DNA from 2 places in the Vibrio sp. V30_P3S12P165 genome. Region 2 is predicted to be linked to the other one. Evidence: predicted binding sites of a transcription regulator. Region 2 holds the regulator's gene; the other holds the start of a gene.
What was found. The regulator PurR, encoded in region 2, represses purine synthesis genes. The targets are predictions, from matches to a motif close to TNANGNAAACGTTTNCNTNA.
Positions count from the first base shown of each region.

Region 1: the regulator PurR is predicted to act here: its motif matches at 2,107-2,126, upstream of purE (5-(carboxyamino)imidazole ribonucleotide mutase).

Region 1 covers NZ_WXWH01000035.1:517-5,706, reverse strand. The annotation lists gene CAG57_RS07200 (DNA topoisomerase family protein) at 1-377, shown strand, start outside; gene CAG57_RS07195 (5-(carboxyamino)imidazole ribonucleotide synthase) at 423-1,550, opposite strand; gene purE (5-(carboxyamino)imidazole ribonucleotide mutase) at 1,554-2,039, opposite strand; gene CAG57_RS07185 (L-threonylcarbamoyladenylate synthase) at 2,235-2,792, shown strand; gene hemF (oxygen-dependent coproporphyrinogen oxidase) at 2,814-3,728, shown strand; gene aroE (shikimate dehydrogenase) at 3,787-4,608, shown strand; gene CAG57_RS07170 (DUF1488 domain-containing protein) at 4,619-4,885, shown strand; gene CAG57_RS07165 (gamma carbonic anhydrase family protein) at 4,878-5,190, opposite strand, start outside.
Region 2 covers NZ_WXWH01000030.1:190,349-198,557, reverse strand. The annotation lists gene glgC (glucose-1-phosphate adenylyltransferase) at 1-838, shown strand, start outside; gene glgA (glycogen synthase GlgA) at 849-2,297, shown strand; gene CAG57_RS06535 (alpha/beta fold hydrolase) at 2,458-3,255, shown strand; gene CAG57_RS06530 (TVP38/TMEM64 family protein) at 3,252-3,935, opposite strand; gene CAG57_RS06525 (TfoX/Sxy family DNA transformation protein) at 4,139-4,729, opposite strand; cyclic di-GMP riboswitch class I at 4,844-4,928, opposite strand; gene purR (HTH-type transcriptional repressor PurR) at 5,068-6,078, opposite strand; gene elyC (envelope biogenesis factor ElyC) at 6,498-7,319, opposite strand; gene cmoM (tRNA uridine 5-oxyacetic acid(34) methyltransferase CmoM) at 7,408-8,196, shown strand; gene mukF (chromosome partition protein MukF) at 8,198-8,209, shown strand, end outside.

The DNA.
Region 1 (5,190 bases), on a different contig from region 2:
TAGGGGTTCCTTGCCCTGAATGCGGACATGAGCTGGTGCTTAGGCAGGGGCGATTTGGTATGTTTATTGGTTGTAATCATTACCCAGACTGTCACCATATCGAGCCATTAGATAGCCATGAACCGAGTCAGAAATCAGAGCCGTTAGTCACTTGTCCGGAATGTGATAAGGGGCATTTAGTTGAGCGGAAATCTCGCTTTGGTAAAACCTTCTATGCTTGTGATGCGTTCCCTAAATGTAAGTACGCGATCAACCAACCACCGATTGATGGAGTCTGTGAGCGGTGTGGTTTTCCATTATTAATGGAAAAAAAGTTGGCAAATGGCGTTAAATACCAGTGCGCAGATAAGAAGTGCGCTCATATACAAAATGGCTAACGACGTAATAAGTGTCGTTAGCCTGTTGTCGTAAATGTGATACTGCTACAGAGAGGCGGTTCGTTTCTGTAGTGCAGGGAAACAAACCGGATCGAGTATCGCCGTCAATTGTGTTAACTTTCTATCTAGCTCACCGGTATAATCTGCGCTGACATTGATATGCCCCATTTTTCTTCCAGCGCGCTTTTCTTTGCCATACCAATGAATGTGGCAGCCTTCTATCGCCATTAATTCATTCGGTAGGCTATCTTCACCCAAAATATTAATCATCGCGGTTTCTCGAATCAGTTTGGTGCTCCCCAAGGGTAAGCCACAGACCGCCCGCAAGTGATTCTCAAACTGACAGACTTCGGCACCTTGCTGAGTCCAATGGCCTGAGTTATGCACTCGGGGAGCAATTTCGTTGACCAGTAATGTGCCTTGTACATCAAAAAACTCTAAGGCCAACACACCGATATAGCCAAGGTTTTCTGCAACCGCTTGGAACATTGCTTTGGCTTGTGTTTGTAATTGAGGGGCATTAATTGCGATGGAGAGGCTCAACACGCCGTCGACATGGATATTTTCAGCCAGAGGATAAACCGCAATATCGCCACCTCGTCCGCGAACGCCAACTAAAGAGACTTCACGATCAAAAGGAATAAACTGTTCGGCGACAATGGCTTGGTGTTCGGAGCAGGCTAAACATTCCGCCACTTCAGCCCAAACACGCTCGATCTCGTCACTAGTTTTCAAACGCCATTGGCCTTTACCATCGTAGCCACCTAAGGCACTTTTCAATACCATTGGTAACCCAATTTGTTTAATGGCAGCATCGAAATCTTGGCGGTGCTCGATGATCGCATAGGGCGCGTTTCGTACACCAGATTGATCGAGTAAGGCTTTCTCTAGGCGGCGATCGCCTCCCGCTTTAATCGCTTCAATGGTGGGTAAAAATTTACCACTTTGCTCACAAATGGCCAGTACATCATGAGGGATATGTTCAAACTCAGCGGTGATAACATCTGCGTGTTCAATTGCTGGTAATAAACCGTAGCCAGTGATTGTTTGAGTTAATGGATGGACAATATGGTTATTGTTAACATCAAAAGCGGAAAGCGAAATATTCAGTGGGGCTCCAGCAAGAGACATCATTCGAGCTAACTGCCCAGAGCCTAATACCAATACGTGCATGAGTTATTCCTCAGCTGGATTTGGATTAGCGAGTATTGACTGGGTTTGTGCTGCACGGAAGGCTTCGACCTTTTCCATCACACTATTATCGTGAGTGGCGATAATTTGTGCTGCTAATAGGCCTGCATTGGCTGCTCCAGCGTCACCAATCGCCAGTGTGCCGACTGCAACTCCCTTAGGCATTTGGACAATGGAATAGAGCGAATCTAACCCTGAAAGTGCACGTGATTGAATCGGCACACCCAAAACCGGAAGCGCGGTAAAGGCTGCCGTCATCCCTGGTAAGTGAGCGGCCCCTCCTGCACCAGCGATAATCACCTTGAGCCCACGCTCTTTAGCGCTGGAGGCATAATCTGCTAGCAAATGAGGTGTTCTATGGGCTGAGACTACTTTTGTTTCATAAGAAATGCCAAACTGATCAAGCATTTCTGCTGCCAGTTGCATGGTTGGCCAGTCTGATTTTGAACCCATGATAATGCCGACTTTCATCTTAAATTCCTTTAAGCGTGGTAATTAGGTGAGTAAACAAGAACACATTATACGAGGTGTTTTTTTTACAAGCAAACGTTTGCGTTGCGAGTGAGATGGATCGACATTATTTATGACTAATTTGCTTTAGCGCTTTGGTTTAATAATTTGTAAACTTAGACGCTGATAGATACCCAAAACTTTTAGGAATAGACGTTGGATAATTTTGAACAGATTTTACATGCCTTACACTCAGGTGACGTTATTGCTTACCCAACGGAAGGCGTGTTTGGAGTCGGTTGCGATCCCGATAACCCACAAGCGATTGAGAAACTATTACAATTAAAGCAGCGTTCGATCGATAAAGGCTTAATTTTAATTGCCGCGACCTATGAGCAACTTCTGCCATATATTGATGAAAACCAACTCACGCATCAACAGCTATTGACGGTGAAATCGACTTGGCCTGGCCCTGTGACTTGGATTATGCCTGCCAGTTCGCAAGTCTCTAAGTGGGTGAGTGGTCGGTTTGACACAATAGCGGTTCGAGTTACGGATCACCCTTTAGTGCAACAGTTATGCCTTGCTTATGGGAAACCCATCACATCAACTAGCGCGAATCTCTCCGGTCACCCTTCCTGTATGACGACAGATGAAGTGGTGCAGCAATTCGGCGCTCAATTAATAGCTATTTTACATGGTGAAACGGGCGGACGAAATAAACCAAGTGAAATTCGAGATGCAAAAACTCAGCAAGTGTTACGGCAAGGATAGTTTCGCGCAAAGGAATAAATAATGTCGACCATTGATAAGCAAGCGGTAAAGAATTTTTTACTTGGCCTCCAAGATAGGATTTGTCAGCAATTAGAAGCGGTAGATGGAAAAGCGACTTTTATTGAAGATGAATGGTATCGAGAGGCTGAGGAACGGTTAGGGGGCGGTGGTCGGACGCGAGTAATGTCTGATGGCTTGGTATTTGAGCAAGGTGGTGTTAATTTTTCTCATGTTACGGGACAGCAAATGCCCGCTTCAGCAACCGCACACCGACCTCAATTAGCCGGACGTCAGTTTGAGGCGATGGGGGTATCGATCGTAATGCATCCACATAATCCTTACGTTCCTACTTCTCATGCTAATGTGCGTTTTTTTATCGCAGAAAAAGAGGGAGAAGTACCGATATGGTGGTTCGGCGGTGGTTTTGACCTTACCCCTTATTACCCATTTGAAGATGATTGTCGGGAATGGCATCAGGTAGCGAGAACACTTTGTGAGCCATTTGGTGCTGATGTTTATAAGATGCATAAAGCTTGGTGTGATGAGTATTTTTATCTTCCTCATCGAGCAGAAACGCGAGGGGTTGGTGGGCTTTTTTTTGATGATTTAAATCAATGGGGATTTGAGCGCTGCTTTGACTACATCAAATCAGTGGGTGAGGGTTATACTCAAGCTTACTTACCGATTGTTAAGCGACGTAAACAGACCCAATATGGCGAGCGAGAACGACAATTCCAACTTTATCGACGTGGTCGTTATGTTGAATTTAACCTCGTTTTTGATCGAGGAACGCTGTTTGGTTTGCAGAGTGGTGGTCGGACTGAGTCAATTTTGATGTCGATGCCGCCATTAGCGCGCTGGCAATATAACTACCACCCTGAAAAAGGTAGTGCAGAAGCAAAACTTTGCGAGTTTTTAGTCCCGAAAGAATGGTGACATGAGACAGGCTCAATGGTACGGTCTTTACAGATAATTTAGCGAAGTGGGCGAGAATATGGATTTTCATCATGATCACTATGCGGTGTTTGGTAACCCTATTGAGCACAGTAAGTCTCCTTTTATTCATACGTTGTTTGCTCGCCAAACCAACCAGAAGATGAGTTATACCGCCAAACTGGCCCCGATTAATGGTTTTCAAGCTGCCGCAGAGCAATTTTTTTCTCAGGGTGGAAAAGGGTGCAATGTGACCGTTCCTTTCAAAGAAGACGCTTATCTTTTTGCTGATCGGTTGACTGAGCGAGCTCAACTTGCCGGCGCTGTGAATACCTTAAAAAAGCTCGATGATGGTGAAGTGATTGGTGACAATACCGATGGAGAGGGGCTAGTTCAAGATTTATTACAGCATCAGGTTATTCTTGAGAATACTAACATATTGTTAATAGGGGCTGGAGGGGCTGCTCGTGGAGTAATCAAACCGCTGTTAGATCAACACCCCTTGCGTATTACCATTACCAATCGTACATTCAATAAAGCTGAGCAGTTAGCCGCAAACTTTGCATCATTTGGTTCTGTTGATGCGCAAGCTATGCACGAAATCAGCCACAGCTTTGATCTCATCATCAACTCTACTTCGGCCAGTTTAGCGGGAGAATTGCCCAATCTTTCCCCCATTATTTTTTCTCCAACGAGCGTGGCCTATGACATGATGTATGGGAAAGGACTAACCATTTTCAATCAATGGGGGTTAGAGAATGGAGCGGTTCATGCTTATGATGGTTTAGGTATGTTGGTGGCTCAAGCTGCCGAAAGTTTTATGCTTTGGCGAGGACTTCGTCCAGGGACAAGACAGGTTTTGCGAGAGCTGAGAAAAATTTAGTGGGAGAAATATGAATCAATCTATCCTTTTTCCAGATATGCAGGATTGGAATCCAGAGCTTCAAGTTATAGAGTTTCCCGCTCAACAGGGGGGAGCGCTTATTGTTTGTCAGATCTCTATTCGGCAATTAGCTCAATACACTGGACAAGCCATTGATAGCCAAGAACAAGCTCTTGCGGTATTCAATACAGTACGTTTTGATCTTGAAGAGCTTGCTGAAGCTTTAATTGAAGAAGAAGCGTTTAATCAGTACGGTACTATAGAAGTCATCAGTTGAGCATTTCTACGTCATTGAGATAATCATTTTTAGTTTGTACGTAGTTATCTGCAGATTTGATTAAAAATTCACGTTCTTGATCCGTGAGTAGGCGAATTTTTTTTACTGGGCTGCCGATATAAAGATAGCCGCTCTCTAAGACTTTACCTGGTGGGACTAAACTTCCAGCACCAATCATGACATCGCTGCTGATCAGCGCACCATCTAATATATTAGACCCCATTCCGACTAATACTCGATCTTGAATTACACAACCATGTAGCATAACTTTATGCCCAATCGTCACCTCACGACCAATCACTAAT
Region 2 (8,209 bases):
TAAGATGGATATCCGGCAAATGCTTGAGTTCCATCGCCGTGTAGAAGCAAAACTGACCGTTTCCGCCCTACGCATGCCATTGTCTCAAGCGTCACAATTTGGTGTGATTGAAGTCGATACGAATGGGAAAATGATAGGCTTTGAAGAAAAGCCTAAACAGCCCAAATCGATTCCAGGGGCTCCAGAATGGGCTCTGGTTTCAATGGGAAATTACATCTTTGAAACGGAAACGCTATGTAAAGAACTGCGTGAAGATGCCACCAATGAACAATCGAGTCATGACTTTGGCAAGGACATCATCCCCAAAATGTTTCCTCAAGGTGACGTTTATGTGTATGACTTCTCAACTAATACTATCAAAGGGGAAAAGGGAATAACCTACTGGCGTGATGTCGGTACCATAGAGTCTTACTGGTCTGCTCATATGGATTTATTACAAAAAGATGCGCCATTCTCGTTATATAACCGTAGTTGGCCATTACACACTTACTATCCTCCATTACCACCTGCCACGTTCGTTGATATGGATGAGAAAAAAGTGGAGATTACAGATAGCTTAATTTCCGGAGGAAGTTATGTACAAGGGTCGACAATCTATAAATCTGTACTTGGCTTCAGAACCAACATTGCCCATGGATCGTTGATCAGTGAATCGGTGATTTTAGGTGATGTTAAAATTGGTGCAGGGTGTACGATTAAACGCACGATCATTGATAAAAATGTAGAAATCGCCCCTGGTACCGTTATTGGTGAAGATTTAGAACTGGATAGACAACGGTTCCATGTTTCTGACGAAGGAATTGTTGTGATAGCAAAAGGGACAAAAGTTGGATTCTAATCATGAGAAAATGAACATTTGGTTCGCTGTTTCAGAAGCTGAAGGACTAGTGAAAAGTGGCGGCTTAGCCGATGTGGCGAAGGCACTGCCAAAGGCTTTAATGGATCTTGGTCATCAGGTAGCCATTGTGCTACCTGGTTATCGCACCATTGATGAAAAACAAAATTTACCGGTTATTCTTGAAACAGAATTATTGCATTGGCCACATACTCGTTATCAAGTTCGTTTGACTGAACTCGACAAGGTGCCTGTCTATTTGATTGATTGTGAAGAATATTTTGATCGACCAGACTTATATGCAGAGCAGAACCATGCCTATGTCGATAATGGCGAGCGTTTTGGCTTTTTTTCCGCCGCTTGTTTAGATATTTTACCTAAATTAGCCATTCACCCGGATATTATTCACGCGAATGATTGGCACACGGCATTAATCCCTTTCTTATTAAAAACGCGTTATCGTGATGATGGTTATTACAGCGGCATAAAAACCATATTAACTGTCCATAATGCTATTTTTAAAGGTATTTTTTCTTATCATCAGTTGGAAATTATCCCTGAATTGAATCTATCGGGAATGGAATTTTTACAGTATGGCCATGATCATGTGAGTACTTTAAGAGCAGGAATTGCCTTTGCTGATAAAATTAATGCGGTTAGTCCTAACTATGCTTCCGAGTTGTTAACACCATTAGGTTCACACGGTTTGGTCGACGATTTTGTTCGCCGTGCGCGCGATCTACATGGAATCATCAATGGGTGTGATTACTCTGAGTGGAGTCCAGCAACGGATCGTTATCTACCACAAACTTACCATGCAGAAGAGAATGCTTTAAAATCAGGGAAGGCAAGCAGTAAGCAAGCGCTCCAGCAAGAGCTAGCATTACCACAAGTTGCGATACCTATGTTCGGCATGGTGTGTCGATTAACCCACCAAAAAGGATTCCATTATTTACTACCGATTCTCGATCAGTTTTTGCGCAATGAAGTGCAGCTGGTGATCGTAGGGACGGGAGAATCTCAAATCGCTGAAAAATTACATAAGATTGCAGCTACCCATCCTAACAAATTTGTTTTTATTGAAGCTTATAGTAATCGTCTTGCTCACTTGGTTGAAGCCGGCTCAGACTTTTTTATTATGCCATCGGAATTTGAAGCGTGTGGGCTAAACCAAATATACAGTATGGCTTATGGAACTCTGCCTATCATTCGAGAGGTTGGTGGGCTGAAAGACACCGTTCAAGACTATGATAAGTACCCTCAGCAAGCAACAGGGTTTGGTTTTCAGGATCCAACGCCGGCAGCCTTGTTGATTACGATGCAAAGAGCCTTGTTATTTTATTTGCAAAATCCGGATGAAATGCTAAAGGTTCAATTAAGAGCGATGCAGAAAGACTTTAGTTGGCTTGATTCAGCGCAGGAATACTTAAAGATGTATCGTTCGGCAATTTTCGATTACTAATGAAGGGAGGCTGAGCGTAGTCGTGATTGATGCGCTCTGTGCTTTGTCAGTGAGCCAATATCGGCATGTTTTATACATGATTTTTTACAACTCTGAGCAAATGTACAAGGTAAATTATGCTAATCTTCTCTACTAAGTAAGTTGAGTTTATGTGGTGTTCATGCCCCAAGGTTTGTTGTTTCATAAAATTTATCCCCATCCAACCAGTAAAGACTGGGTTGTTTTTGTTCATGGTGCAGGAGGAAGCTCTTCTATCTGGTTTAAGCAGATAAAAGACTATAAACAGCATTTTAATTTGCTCTTGGTTGATTTACGTGGGCACGGTAAGTCGAATCAATTGTTAAAAGATTTATTGGCTCAGCGCTATACTTTCAAGTCTGTAACGCAGGATGTTTTGCGTGTTCTTGATCATCTCAAAATCCAGTCCGCTCACTTTGTTGGTATGTCACTGGGAACGATTATTGTTAGAAATATGGCAGAGTTGGCTGGCGAGCGTGTCAAGAGTATGGTACTCGGCGGAGCGGTTACTCGATTAAATATTCGTTCACAAGTCTTGGTGACACTTGGCCACTTGAGTAAACATATCATGCCTTATATGTGGCTTTACCGCTTATTTGCATACGTTGTCATGCCGCAATCAAGCCAAAAAGAATCTAGACACTTATTTGTCAGAGAGGCCCAGAAGCTTTGTCAAAAAGAGTTTAAACGCTGGTTTACCTTGACGGCTGAAGTGAATCCATTAATGCGTTATTTTAAAGAAAGAGCGTTACCGATTCCTACGTTATATGTAATGGGGGCGTGTGATTATATGTTTCTTCATCCCGTTAGAGAGATGGTTGCAGCACATCAGCAGAGTGAATTAGTAGAAATTCCTGATTGCGGCCATGTCTGTAACGTTGAGCAGCCGCGTTTGTTTAATCAAGTCTCTATCGATTTTATTTACCAGCAAAGCAATTAATGGTGCTTTGTCCGCTGATAGCGTAATCGTTTAATTAGCCATTTGGCCAGCAATGGAAAAAGGCCAAGTAATACAAAAGAAAATAACACAGAAGGGGATATGATCCCCGAGAGCTGATCTATTTCACTCAACTGAGTTCCCGCATTAATATACACTGCCGTTCCAGGTAGCATACCTAATTGGCTGACCCAGTAATAGCGCCAAGTCGTTATCGAGGTGAGCCCCATTAATAAGTTAATCAGAAAAAAAGGCAAAATAGGCATCAGTCTTAACGAAAATAGGTATAAGGCACCATCTTGACTGATTCCATGATTGAGTGTAATCAACTTATCAGAGAAGCGGCGGTATACCCATTCTTTGAGCAAATAGCGGCTAATCAAAAAGGCGATCGTTGCTCCCAGTGTACTGGCAAAAGACACTAAAAATAAACTGATCCAAAAACCAAATAAGGCCGCACCAAGAAGAGTAAATACAGCCGCGCCAGGAACGGAAAAGGCGGTTAATAAGACATAAAAAACAAAATAGAGCAGAGCTGCGATGGCAAAATGTTCATCAATCCATAGAGATAGTTGAGTGTGGTGCTGTTTGATCGAGCTTAGATTGAGATATTGTTGTAAATTGACAGTGAGCAAGATCACTATCGCAAGTAGTATCAATCCAACCAGCATTTTTCGGGTCATTGAGCGGCCTATACTATAGTGGAAAAATTTAATTAGTGGCAAAATTTAGCGTTATCCAATGGATACAGAATAGAACATATTTGGGTATCGTGTGATTTAGGTTAAACCATGACAATAATTAGCCCTACGCAAGTTGGTTGGGTATACAACTCGCTGAGGGACTAATTATTGTTTGAGTGCTGAAAAGCATGAAGAGAGTGTTTTTAAGATAAACGCTTAATAAGTTCCTCGCGTCGCGAAAGCGGAATGACTGACCAGTGCTTTCTTTCAATTGCGCCTTCTAATGCCCACAATAGCTCTAGGCTAACTTCGCTGGAATGGCTTTGTTGTATCGCTTGATAAGCAGCTAGTGCGCCTTGTTGATGCAGTTGTTCAACGGAGTTGATGCCGGCTTTTTTCAACATGCGCTCAGTGGCTAGTCGTAAATTTGGTAAATCTTTCAGCCGTTCTGGTTTTGATTGCTCTTGGTTGTCTCGTTCAAGTTGAGCAATTTTTAAAGCGGATTGTGCCTCAGATAAGATGAATTGCGGATCTGACCAGCTCGTTTCAGGAAAAGCATAATATTTGGTCACAACGGGGAACCCTTTTTTTGTATACACATAGGGTTGATAACCTTGTTGTTTAAATTTGGCGGCTAATTTATCGTTTGCTCGTATATGCAGTTGGTTATTAACCACTAACGCAAACATCGTGTCATTAGTAAAAATGCCAAAACCACCAAACATTGAACGCGATTTGATACGGCCAAGTGGCTCAAAAAGTCGCATTGAGTCTTTTAATACGGGTTTATCCATGTTGTAAATCTCGGTGTATTAACTAATTCGCCACCAAATCAGGTCCGAGAGACTAGCAAAAAACTGCTAAAAGATGTCAATAAGAAGTTAACTTCCTGTCTATGCAGTTTAGCCATCGGCAACCCCGCTACCTACCACATTCGGGTTTAGGCCGGAGGCTTTGCGTCCCACCCTTTCAGATGGTTTGCCCTGTGCGTGACATACTGTATTCCGAGTATTACCTCAGAATACGGATGATAAAGTCATTAAAACTGAACCGTTGTCACTTTTCATTTTTTTGAAAATGTGACTCTGGTTCGATTTTTAGTGATTTTAATCGGTTTAGTTACGCTTATCCATCATTTTTTGGTTAAGTCTCGTACCGTATCGCGTTCAACAATTTCTGGATGCATTTCAAATGTACGGCGTTCGTGTTCTTTATCTTTAATTCGTTCCAGCAGTATTTCAAAGGCATTTTTACCGACTCGGCGTTTGGGCTGGTGAATGGTAGTTAATGGTGGCGAAAAATATTCAGCAAGTTCAATATTATCGTATCCGATAATGGACATGTCGTCAGGAACTCTAACTCCACGTTGTTGTAAACGGCTGATTAAGCCAAGTGCCATCGTATCATTAAAACAAAATACAGCGGTTGGGCGAGTATCCATGGCGAGAATTTTATCGGCCGCTAAAACGGCGGTATCACATTCAAAGTTACCTTCTAAAATCCAATCATCATTAACGGGAAGGTTCGCTTCGGCCATGGCACGACGAAATCCAGTAATCCGTTCTTGGCAAGCGGCTTTGACAAAATGACCACTAAGACAAGCGATAGCTTTATGCCCTTTCTCAATCAGATACTTCGTTGCGAGATAACCCCCTTCTTCTGAGTTATCAATGATCTTATCCGCTTGAGATGTTTCTGGCCCCCAATCCATAATGACTTTAGGAATGTCTGGGTGGCTTTCGAGCATTTCCAGTAACTCTTCTGTTAAGTCAGAGCACATGACCAACATGCCATCGACACGTTTTTCTGCCAACATGCGAATGTAGTCACGTTGTTTTTCATAAATCCCACCGGTATTACATAAAATCAATGTATACCCTTGGCGGTAGCAATAACTTTCAACCCCATCAATCACTTCAGAAAAGAAAAGATTGGTTGATTGCGTGACGAGCATACCAATTGTACGTGTTGTGTTGCATTTTAAGCTCCTTGCCACCGCGCTTGGTGCGTAGTTCAGTTGCTTAACTGCTTCGAGTACTTTTTCTTGTGTCGTTTCTGCAACAAAACGGGTTTTGTTGATCACATGAGATACGGTCGTTGTGGATACACCCGCTAAGCGTGCAACGTCTTTAATCGTAGCCATAAATTTATCCTATCAATGACTGCTGGAGCCGGCATAGGCTTTCACTTCATTGAGTGCAGCAGTAGTTATACCCAGGCTTCCCTCTGATAGGGGCATTCGGCGTTATGATGCGATAGGCGATGTTGATTTTATGATACTGGCTGAGAAAAATAGCCATTTTGCCTGTTGCTTGACGATAACGCTTCATGATTTGGGCACCGGCTTTAATTAGCCTAAAAGTAATAAAAAAACAAAAACCGCTGTTAAATAGCGGCTTGATTTTTACATTCATCTTGTCAGTAGCGAGCAAGATTTTAGACTGCAACGACTCAACCCGCAATGAAATTTAGCTTAAATATGCATTATAACCATACAAAATTGTCAGTAAACGTAGCAATTTGTGAGCAAGAGCCGTGTATCTTGATTTGCTGGTTTATTGGTTATTGAGTATCACTGAGTTCAGCGTTGTTATGCTGACTGACCCAATCTCGCATTGATTGCCACATCAGTCCCATCGTTTCAAACCAATAGCGCTCTGTTTGTTCTAGATATTTGGCTTTGGGAATGTATTTATCCCAAGCTTGACTCACCTTCGTTTGGGCTAGGTAGTTGGTCGGAGCAGGGATAGGCGTGAGTCCAACAGAGTGAAATTCATTCATCGCTCGTGCCATATGACTTGCAGAAGTGACAAGAACCAGTTTTTTATGCTGAACAAAAGCAGCAGCTTGCCGCGCTTCTTCCCAAGTATCTTGTGCGGTTTCCAGTAAAATAATATCAGATTTTGACACACCAAGCGCGAGAGCCACCTTGGCGAGCATTCTCGCATGGCTAAATTCAGTACCACCGGCATAGCCTGATAAAATCAGCTTAGCGCCAGGGTACATGTGTAAAATACGGATGCCTTCCGTTAAGCGCATCAATGCCGTTCGAGTTAACTCCGAGGTGGGTGGAATCGTACCATCCACAACATGGCCATTGCCAAGCACCATCACATAATCAACGGAACCGTCGACGGGCAGAAACGCGCTGTATTGACGCTCTAAAGGCATTAAGAGGCGGCTAGAAAGGGGTTGAAAGGCAATTAAAAACAGACCGCTCAATGCAAAGAGCACCACAAGACAGCCTGTTTTACGTTTGGCGGTAAACATGATTAACATTAAACCGACAAAACCAATGATCAGCAGTGCTGGCAAAGGCATCAGAAGCGAGGAAACGATTTTTTTCAGCTCAAACATAAACAAAATAGTCCGAAAAAACAGCACTTGATAGTAAAATCAGCGAAAGATTCTTTATTCCTGCCATTCCTATGACAGAATAGCAGCACGATTGATTATCATAGCTCAAGCCACAGTGACAGAAGACCGTAATTTCGACGATATTGCCCACAAATTTGCAAAAAACATTTATGGTTCTGACAAAGGTGAGATTCGCCAAGTAATTGTTTGGCAAGACCTCATGAGTCTACTTACCCATTTCGATGAAGCACAAGCTCCGTTGCACATTTTAGACGCGGGCGGTGGTTTGGCACAGATGTCACAAAGATTAGCGAAATTTGGTCACAATGTCACTCTATGCGATCTTTCTTCTGAAATGTTGCATTTGGCAAAACAGGCGGTTATTCAGAACGGTTTACTTGAACGGTATTGCTTTGTACATACCCCTGTCCAAGCGATCGATAAACATTTACCAGCACCTGTCGACATCGTGATGTTCCATGCAGTCATGGAATGGTTGGCAGATCCTCAACAGGCATTGCACCATTTGTTGAACCAAGTGCGAGTGGGTGGAATGGCATCGATTATGTTTTATAACCAACATGGCTTGGTGTACAAAAATGCAGTGTGTGGCAATATTCCTCATATTCTAGCGGGAATGCCCCACCGCAAACGTTTTAAACTTCAGCCTCAACAAGGTTTATTGCCGACCGACGTTTATCAGTGGATTGAACAAGCCGGATTTGAAATTTGTGGAAAATCCGGTATTCGCTGTTTTAGTGACTATATTGGTAACATGCAAAATATGGGTGAATATCAATATGAAGATCTTTTGGCTCTGGAACGACATTATTGCCGTCAAGAACCTTATCTATCATTAGGTCGCTATATCCATGTTTGGGCTAAGAAAAAAGAACAGGTATAACATGAGTGAATTA